3 regions of the Streptomyces sp. NPDC093252 genome follow, and region 2 is predicted to be linked to each of the others. Evidence: riboswitches for the same ligand, from Rfam matches in the RefSeq annotation. Region 2 holds a riboswitch; each other region holds the start of a gene.

Region 1 (3,635 bases), on a different contig from region 2:
GGCCCTGCGGGTCAAGGTGCCCCACGGCTCCCAGGGCGACATCGTCCGGGTGCACCCCGGCGAGGAGTGGCTCTACGTCCTGAAGGGGCGGCTGCGGCTGCGCCTCGGTGACGCCGGGCACCAGCTCGGCCCCGGGGACAGCGCCCACTTCGACTCGCTCACCCCGCACCGGATCGCCGCCCGCGATCCGGAGGGCGTCGAGCTGCTCTTCGTCCACACCCTCTTGCAGAGCCCCACGGCCGCGCTGTGCCTCGGCCCGATCACGGGAGAAACGCGATGAGTGAGACCACCGGAACCACCGGGCCCACCGCAACCGGCGGGACCGCAGGAACCACCGGCGCCGGGCCCGCCGGGCCCGTCCAGCCCGCCAGGCCCGCCAAGGTCAAGGAGAAGCGGTACCCCGGCATCTGGATCCGGCTGTTCATCTATGTCGCGGTGGGGCATGTCTTCGCCGCGTTCCTCTATCTGCTCTTCGAGGTCGGCGCGAAGTAGACCGGCCGGACCGGTGGCGGCCGGGCGGCCGACGCGGCGGCACCGAGCCGCCGCCCGATCTCCCGGCCTCCCGGCCGTGCTCAGCCCTCAGCCCTTCAGCCCTTCAGCCCTCTCAGCCCACCAGCCGCTCCCGCAGCCGCTCACGGGTCTCCGGGGCGAGCTTCAGCCCCCGCTCCAGATACGGTTCGACACCGCCCCAGGTCTCCTCGATGGTCTCGAAGGCCGCCGTCAGATACTCGGCGCGCGCGTCGAAGAGCGGACTGAGCAGCTCCATGATCTCGGGGGTGTAGGCGGTCGCGGCGTCGCCGCCGCGGCGCACCTTGTAGCGGCGGTGCTTGGCGTTGGACTTCAGATAGTCCTCGAAGACCGCCTCCCGCTCCACCCCGACCGCCAGCAGGGTCACCGCGATCGACAGCCCCGCGCGGTCCTTCCCCGCCGCGCAGTGCATCAGCGCCGGGACGCTGTCCTCGGCGAGCGCGTGCAGCACCCGGGAGTGCTCACCCGTGCGCTCGACGACGATCCTGCGGTACGAGTCGATCATCCGGCCCGCCGCCCGGCCCTCGGAGAGGATCTCCCGGAGCTGCTCCACCTCGCCGTCCCGGACCATCGCCCAGAACTCCGCGCCCTCCGCCGGGTCGCTCAGCGGAATGTTCACATTGCGCACGCCGGGCAGTTCGACATCCCTGCCCTCCAGACCCCGGTCGGCGAAGTTGCGGAAGTCGAAGACGGTGTGCAGTCCGAGGCCGGTCAGGAAAGCGGCGTCCTCGGTGGTGGCGTGTGCGAGATGGCCGCTGCGGAACAGCACCCCGTACCGCACCCGGCGGCCGTCCACGGTCGGCAGTCCGCCGACGTCACGGAAATTGCGGATTCCGGCCAGTTCGGGCTCGGTCGACGGGACCTGCTGCGTCACGGGGGCTCCTCCCAGTCGGCTCGCCCGCCCGGCTCCGTTGCCGGGTGGCGGCTTCCCTTTGACGATACGACATGACGAAACGGGCGAAAGCCCACAAAGAACCCCATGCTTCACTCTGGCTGCTCGATGCACCACTTCTCCGACTGTGCCGCATGTGGGAATTCTGTCCGAATTGCCATTCTTCATTACCTTGATTACAACTCGCTCTGGAATAAAGGAAGCTGGCGCGGCACCACGTGAGCAGCGTCATATCCGTGACCGTCCGTCGCCCCTCATGCCCACGTAATCAACCCCGTTTTCATGGGCCCTTGAGTGATTCGACAGGTGGAAATGCGACGGAGGGTGACCGGGAATTACCCGCATGGATCAAGAACGGGGCCTTTACATGGAACCCCTTGCTTGTCCCCGTGCGTCCAGGTCGCTTACGTTCGCCACCGAATCCGGGCGGAACGCCGAATCCTGCCGCCGTCCGGACCCCGCAGAAACCCACCCGTGCACGGCAGGAGCGGGGGACCCACAGGACTCAACGCCTGTTCCGGTCTCCGGAACGGCTAGGGGTTTAGTCGCGTTCCCCCACGCGGCCGGGCATCTCCAGCTCGCACCCGACAGCTCACCTCGCAGGCGCCGGAGAGGAATTCACCATGCCCGCGAAGGGTAAGCACCGCCGTCCCCGGAGCCTGCGTCTGACACGCTCCCTCGCCGTCGCCGGAACCGGCGGCGCCGCACTCGCCCTCCCGCTGATGGGTGCCGCAGGCGCCCACGCGGCCCCCGGCCAGTCCGTTCCCCAGAAGCCGGCGGAAGCCGTCACTTCGGCACCCAGCGCGGTGCCCCAGCAGACCGTCACCCGGATCGCCGACCAGAAGTCCGCGGCCCCGCAGACCAGCACCCGGACCTACTCCGTGAAGGTCGGCGACTATCTCTCGAAGATCGCCGACGAGCAGGAGGTCAGCGGCGGCTGGCAGACCCTGTACGCCGACAACCGCGAGGCCGTGGGCGACGACCCGTCGCTCATCCACCCCGGCCTCAAGCTGACGCTCGGCGGCAAGGCGTCCGGCGGCACCACCGAGAGGACCGGCACGACCGGGACGACCGGCACCACCGAGAAGAGCGAGAAGGCCGAGAAGAGCGAGGAGACCAAGGAGACCCCCGCGACCAAGTCGTCCGGCTCCTCCTCGTCCTCCGGCTCCTCGAACACCCCCGCCCCGGCGTCGTCCTCGGGCGCCAGCCTCCCGGTCGCGGGCGGCGTGGGCACCGCGTACCGCCAGTCCGGCAGCATGTGGTCCAGCGGCTACCACACCGGTGTCGACTTCTCCGTCCCGACCGGCACCTCGCTCAAGGCCGTCGGCGCCGGCACGGTCGTCTCGGCCGGCTGGGGCGGCGCGTACGGCAACCAGGTCGTCATCCGGCTCGCCGACGGCTACTACGCCCAGTACGCCCACCTGTCCTCGCTGTCCGTCTCGGCGGGCCAGTCGGTGAGCGCCGGACAGCAGGTCGGCCTCTCCGGCGCGACCGGCAATGTCACCGGCCCGCACCTGCACTTCGAGATCCGCACCGGGCCGGACTACGGCTCCGATGTCGACCCCCTCGCCTATCTGCGGGGCAAGGGCCTCTCCATCGGCTGAGGCACCCGCCACGCGCACGCTCCGTAGGCCGGACCCCGATCCCCGGGTCCGGCCTACGGAGCGTTCACCACGACCCGGGACCGATGGTGGGGGACCCGACATCTGACGATCCGTCGGACATCCAGGTATTCCGCACTTGACCAAGCCTTGGTCCGTGGCTTATCTCACCGCCCGTCAACCCTTTATTACGGTCGCGTAGCTCACATTCGAAGGGGAATCATGGGGCGATGTGGCAGACGATTCGAAGAATGACACCAGATCAGTGATCGGGTCGTACGTGGCGGTGGGGGACAGCTTCACCGAGGGCGTGGGCGATCCCGGCCCCGACGGGGCACTTGTCGGCTGGGCGGACCGGTTCGCGGTCCTCCTCGCGGACCGGCGCCCGGAAGGCGACTTCGACTACACCAACCTCGCGGTGCGGGGCAGACTGCTGGACCAGGTCGTGACGGACCAGGTGCCGAGAGCCGCGGCCCTCGCGCCCGACCTGATCTCGTTCTGCGCGGGCGGCAACGACATCCTGCGGCCGGGCAGCGACCCGGACGACGTGGCCGAGCGCTTCGAGCGCGCGGTCGCCGTCCTCACCGAGGCGGCCGGCACCGTCCTCGTGACCA
Region 2 (3,635 bases):
TGCTCGGCGACACACTGGGCGCCTGGACCGGCTCCTCGGCCGCGCCCCGGCCCGTGCCGCCGATCAGCGCCGACGACACCGGGCGGGTCGTCATCGTGGACCGCCCCGGAGCCGTCCAGACGCAGTTGCTGATCGGCCGCGTCGGCGCCGACCGGCACGACCGCGTATGGCCCGCCCAGGTGCTCGGCACGTACTGCCTGGGCGGCACCCTCACCTCCCGGCTGGACCGCGTCCTGCGCGAGGAGAAGGGCTACACCTACGGCGTCCGCGCCTTCGGGCAGGTCCTCAGGTCCGCGCCGGACGGCGCCGGGGCGTCCATGCTGGCCATCAGCGGCTCGATCGACACGCCGAACACCGGCCCGGCGCTGGACGACCTGTGGACCGTGCTGCGCACCCTGGCCGCGGAGGGGCTCACCGACGCCGAGCGGGACACCGCCGTGCAGAACCTCGTCGGCGTGGCGCCGCTCAAGTACGAGACCGCCGCGGCTGTCGCGAGCACCCTCGCCGACCAGGTCGAGCAGTATCTGCCCGACGACTTCCAGGCGACGCTGTATCAGCAGCTCGCCGCCACGGGCACGGTCGAGGCCACCGCGGCCGTCGTCAACGCCTTCCCGGTGGACCGCCTGGTGACGATCCTCGTCGGCGACGCCGCGCAGATCAAGGAGCCCGTGGAGGCCCTGGGCATCGGGCCGGTCACGGTGGTGGCCGCCGAGTAGCGCACGGCGGGCAGGCGCACCCGCGCGGGGCCCCGGCGACGGACGGATCGCGTCGCCGGGGCCCTTCCTTGTCCGGAACGCCGTGTCCCGAACACCTTGTCCGGAACATCTGGTCCGGAACATCTGGTCCGGAACATCCTGTTCGGAACGCGGCGTCCGGAACACCGTGCCCGAGGTGCCGTGCCGCCTGAAGGGCGGTACCCGTACGGGCCATTTCTGTACGGGTCGTGTCCGTACGGGTCGTGTCCGAAGTGCCGAGCCGGATGTGCCGTGCCGGATGTGCCGTGCCCGCAGCGCTATGTCCGGATTGCGGGAGAGGCTGCCTGTCTGCCCTGTGGCATGTGCAACAAAAACCCCGATCCGTTTGGGGATTGAAAGATCTCCCGCTTAGCGTCACCCAGGCTGTCCGTCAGGCAGTGCGCCGCGTCCGCGGCACCGGACAGTCATCGCCGAGTCCCCGTACGGCGCGAGCCAGGGGAGCCGGGGACCCAGGTCCCTGGGGTGAATCGGCCTCCCGCGCGCGTGCGTGCCGGGAAGCCGTAGGAGACCTTCCTGCTCCGAACCCGTCAGCTAACCCGGTAGGCGAGAGGGAAGGAAAGGACCAGCCACTCCATGGCGTTCACGCGCGCCACCGGGAAGCACCGGCGTCCCACCCCCACGCACCGCACCACCGCCCGCGCGGCGGGTGTCGCGGCGCTCACCACCACCGGAGTCGCCGGCACTCTGGCCGCCCCGGCGTTCGCCGCGGCCCCCGAGCAGACCGGCCTCACCCCCGTCGTCAGCATCGGCGAGGACGTCGCCGACCAGATCGACGCCCAGGCCGCCGCCCAGATGGAGGCCGCGCGGCAGAAGGCCCGGGACGACGCCCGCAAGAAGGCCGCCGAGGAGGCCCGCAAGCGCGCCGCCGAGGAGGCCGAGAGGCAGCGGGAGGCCGAGGAGCGCGCCGCCCGCGAGGCCGAGCGCAAGCGCCTCAACACCTTCGTGTCGCCGATACCCGGCTCCTATGTCTCCACCAGCTATCAGGCCGGCGGCGCCACCTGGTCCTCCGGCAGCCACACCGGCATCGACTTCCACGCCGGCACCGGCACCCCCGTCCACGCGGTCGGCTTCGGCACGGTCGTGGAGGCAGGCTGGGGCGGGGCGTACGGCAATCAAGTCGTGATCAAGATGAACGACGGTACATACACCCAGTACGGGCATCTGTCGTCCATCGGCGTGTCGGCCGGCGAGACGGTCGCGCCGGGGCAGCAGATCGGGCTCTCCGGTGCCACCGGCAATGTCACCGGCGCACACCTCCACTTCGAGGCCCGCACCAGCCCCGAGTACGGCTCCGACCTGGACCCGGTCGCCTACCTCCGCGCCCACGGCGTCGGCATCTGACCCACCGCGCCCCCGTCGAGTTCCCCCCACCGACAAGCCCCGGCCCCCAGGCCGGGGCTTTCGCCCTTTCAGGCACTCCCTGTCCAAAAAATATCCATGGAATCAGGGGCCCCGTCGGAAATTCCGTCCGATTGCAATAGAGTCACTGTTCCGACGTCAATCGGAGACGTTTCACGGGGATTAAGGCGGAGGTCGGTCATGCGTATTCCGGCGCACTCGGTGTGCACGGCGATCCGGGACGACATCATCGCCGGTGTCTACGAACGCGGCGGCCGGCTCACCGAGGAAGTCCTCGCCCGCCGGTACGGCGTCTCACGCGTCCCCGTCCGCGAGGCACTGCGCACCCTGGAGGCCGAGGGCTTCGTGGTGACCCGGCGGCACGCGGGCGCGTGCGTCGCCGAACCCAGCGAGCAGGAGGCTGCCGACCTGCTGGAGATGCGCGTGCTCCTGGAGCCCCTCGCCGCCTCCCGGGCCGCCCAGCGGCGCACGGAGGCCCATCTGAAGGTGCTGCGCGGCCTCGTCCGCCTCGGCCAGGAGCGGGCCCGCCGGGGCAGCAGCGACGATCTGCGCTCCCTGGGGAGCTGGTTCCACGAGACGCTGGCGCAGGCGTCCGGCAGCCCTTCCCTGGTCTCCATGCTCACCCAGCTCCGCCACAAGATCGCCTGGATGTACGCGGTGGAGGCGCCGTCCGCGCCCGCCGAGTCCTGGTCCGAGCACGGCGCCATCGTGGACGCGGTGGTACGCGGCGACGCGGAACGCGCGCGGGCGCTCACCGCGCTGCACGCCGAGCGCGCCACGTCCGCGTTCCGGCTGCGGTTCACCGCCGGCGGCGCGGAGCGTGTGAGGACTTCGCAACATGCCGTAAACATGTCGGGCCAGCGGCTTTAACAAAAGCGCCGTATACAAAGAAGAGAATATTCGGCGGCCGGGAATTTCGGCTGTCCTTTTCCGGTGTGCGGAGGGATTCTACTCGTCCGGCTCCGGTGTATTTCGGTGCGCTTGCGCATCCGGCCACCCAACAAACGCTTCGGCGCGCGCCGGGCGTTCAATTCGGCGTGCGATGGAGGGGAAACCAGGGGCGGGGAATTCGTCTGTCGGGGCGTCGGGGCGTCGGGGCGTCGGGGCGTCGGGGGCGTTGCTGGGGTGTTGCGGGGGTCTGCGTCGGGGTGTCGGGTGCGTACGCGGGTCCCTTGGGGCATCGATGGGGCCAACTCCAGCGGGTCGTGCGGAGGACGGAAGCAGCAAACCCCCGCCGGGGCACGCGGCATGCCCCTCCCCGGCCGCCGCCACTGAACGCCAACGCTTCCGGGCCGGCTCGGGCAGGGCGTCCAGGGCGAGCGATGCGGGCCCACCGAGACCCCCGAGGTGCGGGGGACGGCCTCGGCGAGACGCGAGGCACCCCCCGCGCGCAGGGCGGGCCAGGCAAGGCCGCCTCCGGGGCGCAAGGGCGCCCCTCCGGCGAGGCTTTCCGGCGACGACCGGGCGGCCCGGCCCCCGGGAAGACTCTCGGGCGACTCCACCCCCTCTCGCGCCCCCCAA
Region 3 (3,635 bases), on a different contig from region 2:
GCGCGCCTTCGAGGACGGCCTGACCCAGGAGACCTGCCGGAGCCTCGCCCGGGTGGGCCACGCCGTCGCCGCCACCGCCCACGCCGCCGAGACGGCCTGGCACCAGGGCGTGGACCTGTACGAGGACGCCGCTGCCCGCCTCAAGGCGGCGCTCACCCTGCACGCCCCCTACGGGCAGGGCCGTCCCGCCCCCGGCCGGCTGTGCGGCGGCGGGGACGTCGAAGGGAACCTCGGCCCCGGACTCGAAGTCGCCCTCAACCATCTGGAGAACCGCCTCGGCACCCCCGTCCCGGCCGCCCACCGCCTGGCCACCGCCGCCCGCCCGGCCGGTACGGACGGACTGCTGGTCGCCTGGGAGACCCTCACCCACGCCGGAAACCCCGGTGAATAGGTGAAGAGCGGGAGAAAAGGGGAGGGCGGGGGCCAAGGGCGGCGGCCGTGTGTGCGACCCCTCCCGTCCATGGCGTACACTGGTGACACACCGACGCGGGGTGGAGCAGCTCGGTAGCTCGCTGGGCTCATAACCCAGAGGTCGCAGGTTCAAATCCTGTCCCCGCTACTCAAGGCTCAGGGCCGGAATCCGGATCACGGATTCCGGCCCTGAGTGTTTTCGCCCCTCAGTCCCCGCGTCCCTATCGTTCCCCCCTCCCCCCGTTCATCCGGTCGGACCGCCCGGCTCGCCCGCCGCTCCCGCTCCGGCAACCCTGGACGGACAGGGACGAAGGCGGGAGACGCGAGGTGCGGCCTGGTGAGGCGGAGGGCGAGGGGCCGTACACCGGGCCGCCGGGGCCGGGCAGGACACCGCGAACCGGCACACCACGAACCGGCACACCGCAAGGCGGCACACCGCGGAGCGGAACGGCGGCGCAGGGCGGGTTCTCGTACATCCGACCGGTTGTGCGCGTGCTCCCGGCCCTGATGATCGTCGGCGGCGCGCTGTACGAGTCCCTGACGCCCGACCAGTTCACCGCCGTGCCGTTCTTCACCGCCGCGCCCCTGATCGCGGCGCCGCTGTTCGGGCTGCGGTACACCGTCCTGACCGGGGTGGTGGCCGTGGTGGTGATGTTCGTGGTGCACCTCGGGGTGGACCAGCCGTTCTCCGCCAAGACCATGACCGAGGTCATCACGGTGGCGACCGTCGCGGCGCTCGCCGTGCTGATCAATGTGCTGGTGCGGCGCAGTGACGCCCGGCTCGCCTCCGCCCGGGAGATCGCCGAGGCGGCCCAGCGCGCGGTGCTGCCGGAACCGGACGAGCGGATCGGCGGGTTCGACATCGCCGCCCGCTACGAGGCCGCCCAGGCGGGCGCGTTCATCGGCGGCGACCTGTACGCGGTGCAGGACACCCCGCACGGGGTCCGGCTGGTGGTCGGGGACGTGCGCGGCAAGGGGATGAGCGCGGTGGCGGCCGTCGCGGTGGTGATCGGGGCGTTCCGGGAGGCCGCCGAGCGGGAGACCACCCTGGAGGCGGTCGCCGGGCGGCTGGAACGGGCGCTGGCCCGCGAGGGCACCCGGCGCGACGGGCTGGACGCCTTCGAGGGGTTCACCACCGCCGTCCTCGCCGAGATCCCGCCCGGCCGGGACCTGGTCCGGCTGGTCAACCGGGGACACCCCGGCCCGCTGCTGCTGTACGCCGACGGCTCGCTGCGCGCGCTGCCCGCCACCGAACCGGCGCTGCCGCTGGGGATGGGGGACCTGGGCAGTTGGCCGGACCGGGCGCAGGAGGCGGAGTTCCCGGGCGGGGCCACGCTGCTGCTGTTCACCGACGGGCTGTCCGAGGCGCGGGACGGGCACGGCGAGTTCTTCGAACCGGAGGAGGAGTTGGCGGGACGGCGGTTCCGGGGGCCGGCGGAACTGGTGGCGGTGCTCTCCGAGGAGGTGCGGCGGCACAGCGGGGGCGGGATGACGGACGACATGGCGCTGCTCGCCGTACGGCGGCCCGGTGCGGAGCCGGGCGGACCCGCGCCCGGTCACGGTGGGTAAATGAACGACCGCCCTCCGCATAACATCTGAGTCACCGTCATAAAGTGGCGGCCGTCGCCTCCTGCCCGTTCGGCGGTCGACTCGCCCGAATTTCGCCCGTTCATCGCCCGTACGTCCGGCGTAAGAGCGTGAAGGATCTCCAGGAAGCGCTTGGAAATCACCCCTGGGTTCTATTACTGTCCGATAACGCAGCGCGGTCGTACCAGCCGTCACAAGAGGCGGCTCCGTGCTCAAGCGCCGAATTCCGCAAGGGAACCGGGGAACCACCACTTTGGGGTGAATCGGACGTATACCGCCATGGCCGCTGTCCGCGACCTGGCCGGTGACGCCCGTAGGAGACCTTCCTCTCCGAACCCGTCAGCTAACCCGGTAGGCGATGAGGGAAGGAAAGGAGTACGCCTACGTGGCGTCCAACCGGCCTGCTCCAGGGGCCCCGTTCGTCCCCGCCCAGCGCACCGGCGACACCGTCGGCACGGTCGAGACCGTCGTCTACGGCGGCCCCCGCACCGACGAGGGCCCGTGGGAGGAGTGGAACCCCTCCGCGGAGACCGTCCGTCCGGTCCGCAGCGGCCGGCACCGGGTGGCCAAGCAGCGCGGCGGACTCGCCCGCGGCGGCCTGGCCCGCAGCTCCACGGTCCTGGGCGTCGGTGTCATAGCCGCCGTCGGCGCGGGCGGCATGGCCACCGCGCAGACCGGCAAGCCGCCGGTGGCCATCTCCCTGCCCGACCTCGCCACCTTCACGGACGACGAAGGCGACACGGACGAGCCCGAGCCCGAGCCGACCACCACCCCGCTCAGCAGCCTCGGCGTCACCCCGGCCGACACCGACCAGGGCACCACCGACGCCGGTGAGGCGCTGCGCGCCCGCATCCTGGCCCAGGCCGAGAACCAGCAGGACCAGGTCGACACCAAGGCCGCCAAGGCGCTGCTCGCCGCCGCCGAGAAGGAGGCCGCCGAGGCCGCCGAGAAGGCGGAGAAGGAAGCCCGCGAGAAGGCCGCCGCCGAGAAGAAGAAGGCGGAGGAGGAGGCCGCGCGCAAGGCCGAGGAGGAGCGCCTCGCCAAGCTGGCCAAGCAGTTCGCGCTGCCGACCTCGTCGTACACCCTCACCTCGACGTTCGGTCAGGCCGGTTCGCTCTGGTCCTCCGGGTACCACACCGGCCTCGACTTCGCCGCGCCCACCGGCACACTCCTCAAGGCCGTCCACTCCGGCACCATCACCTCGGCCGGCTGGGACGGTTCGTACGGCTACAAGACCGTGCTGACCCTCGATGACGGTACCGAGATCTGGTACGCCCACCAGTCCTCGATCAGTGTCAGCGTCGGCCAGAAGGTCACCACCGGCGAGGTCATCGGCCGGGTCGGCGCCACCGGCAATGTCACCGGCGCCCACCTCCACATGGAGGTCCACACCGGCTCCGGCGGCAGCCTCGACCCGCTGGCCTGGCTCCGAGACAAGGGCCTCAACCCCTGACGGACCGTTCCCCCTCCCGGCGGTCCTGACGACAACCCCCCGACGTCAGGGCCGCCGGTTCCGTCTGTCCGCCCGCCGCCCTCAGGAGCGATACGGGTTGCCGCCGTACCCGGCGACCGTGTGCCGCGGTGGGTACAGCCGGACCGGCGGGGCCGTGAGATGGGCGGCGTGGGCGAGGGCGGGT

What was found. Region 2 has a riboswitch for cyclic di-AMP ahead of AB0O01_RS35595 (M23 family metallopeptidase). Riboswitches for the same ligand answer to the same signal wherever they lie in the genome.
Region 1: it holds a riboswitch for cyclic di-AMP, as region 2 does, so the genes downstream of both, AB0O01_RS09055 (M23 family metallopeptidase) here and AB0O01_RS35595 (M23 family metallopeptidase) in region 2, are expected to answer to the same signal.
Region 3: it holds a riboswitch for cyclic di-AMP, as region 2 does, so the genes downstream of both, AB0O01_RS28105 (M23 family metallopeptidase) here and AB0O01_RS35595 (M23 family metallopeptidase) in region 2, are expected to answer to the same signal.

The regions. Positions count from the first base shown of each region.
Region 1 is NZ_JBFBEM010000004.1:40,761-44,395, forward strand. It holds gene AB0O01_RS09040 (XRE family transcriptional regulator) at 1-280, shown strand, start outside; gene AB0O01_RS09045 (DUF6126 family protein) at 277-492, shown strand; gene AB0O01_RS09050 (tyrosine-protein phosphatase) at 605-1,402, opposite strand; cyclic di-AMP (ydaO/yuaA leader) riboswitch at 1,870-2,039, shown strand; gene AB0O01_RS09055 (M23 family metallopeptidase) at 2,044-3,024, shown strand; gene AB0O01_RS09060 (SGNH/GDSL hydrolase family protein) at 3,287-3,635, shown strand, end outside.
Region 2 is NZ_JBFBEM010000026.1:6,576-10,210, forward strand. It holds gene AB0O01_RS35590 (pitrilysin family protein) at 1-716, shown strand, start outside; cyclic di-AMP (ydaO/yuaA leader) riboswitch at 1,154-1,316, shown strand; gene AB0O01_RS35595 (M23 family metallopeptidase) at 1,329-2,096, shown strand; gene AB0O01_RS35600 (GntR family transcriptional regulator) at 2,295-2,984, shown strand.
Region 3 is NZ_JBFBEM010000014.1:242,416-246,050, forward strand. It holds gene AB0O01_RS28090 (alginate lyase family protein) at 1-391, shown strand, start outside; tRNA gene AB0O01_RS28095 (tRNA-Met) at 486-559, shown strand; gene AB0O01_RS28100 (PP2C family protein-serine/threonine phosphatase) at 904-1,980, shown strand; cyclic di-AMP (ydaO/yuaA leader) riboswitch at 2,206-2,371, shown strand; gene AB0O01_RS28105 (M23 family metallopeptidase) at 2,384-3,451, shown strand; gene AB0O01_RS28110 (PrsW family intramembrane metalloprotease) at 3,533-3,635, opposite strand, start outside.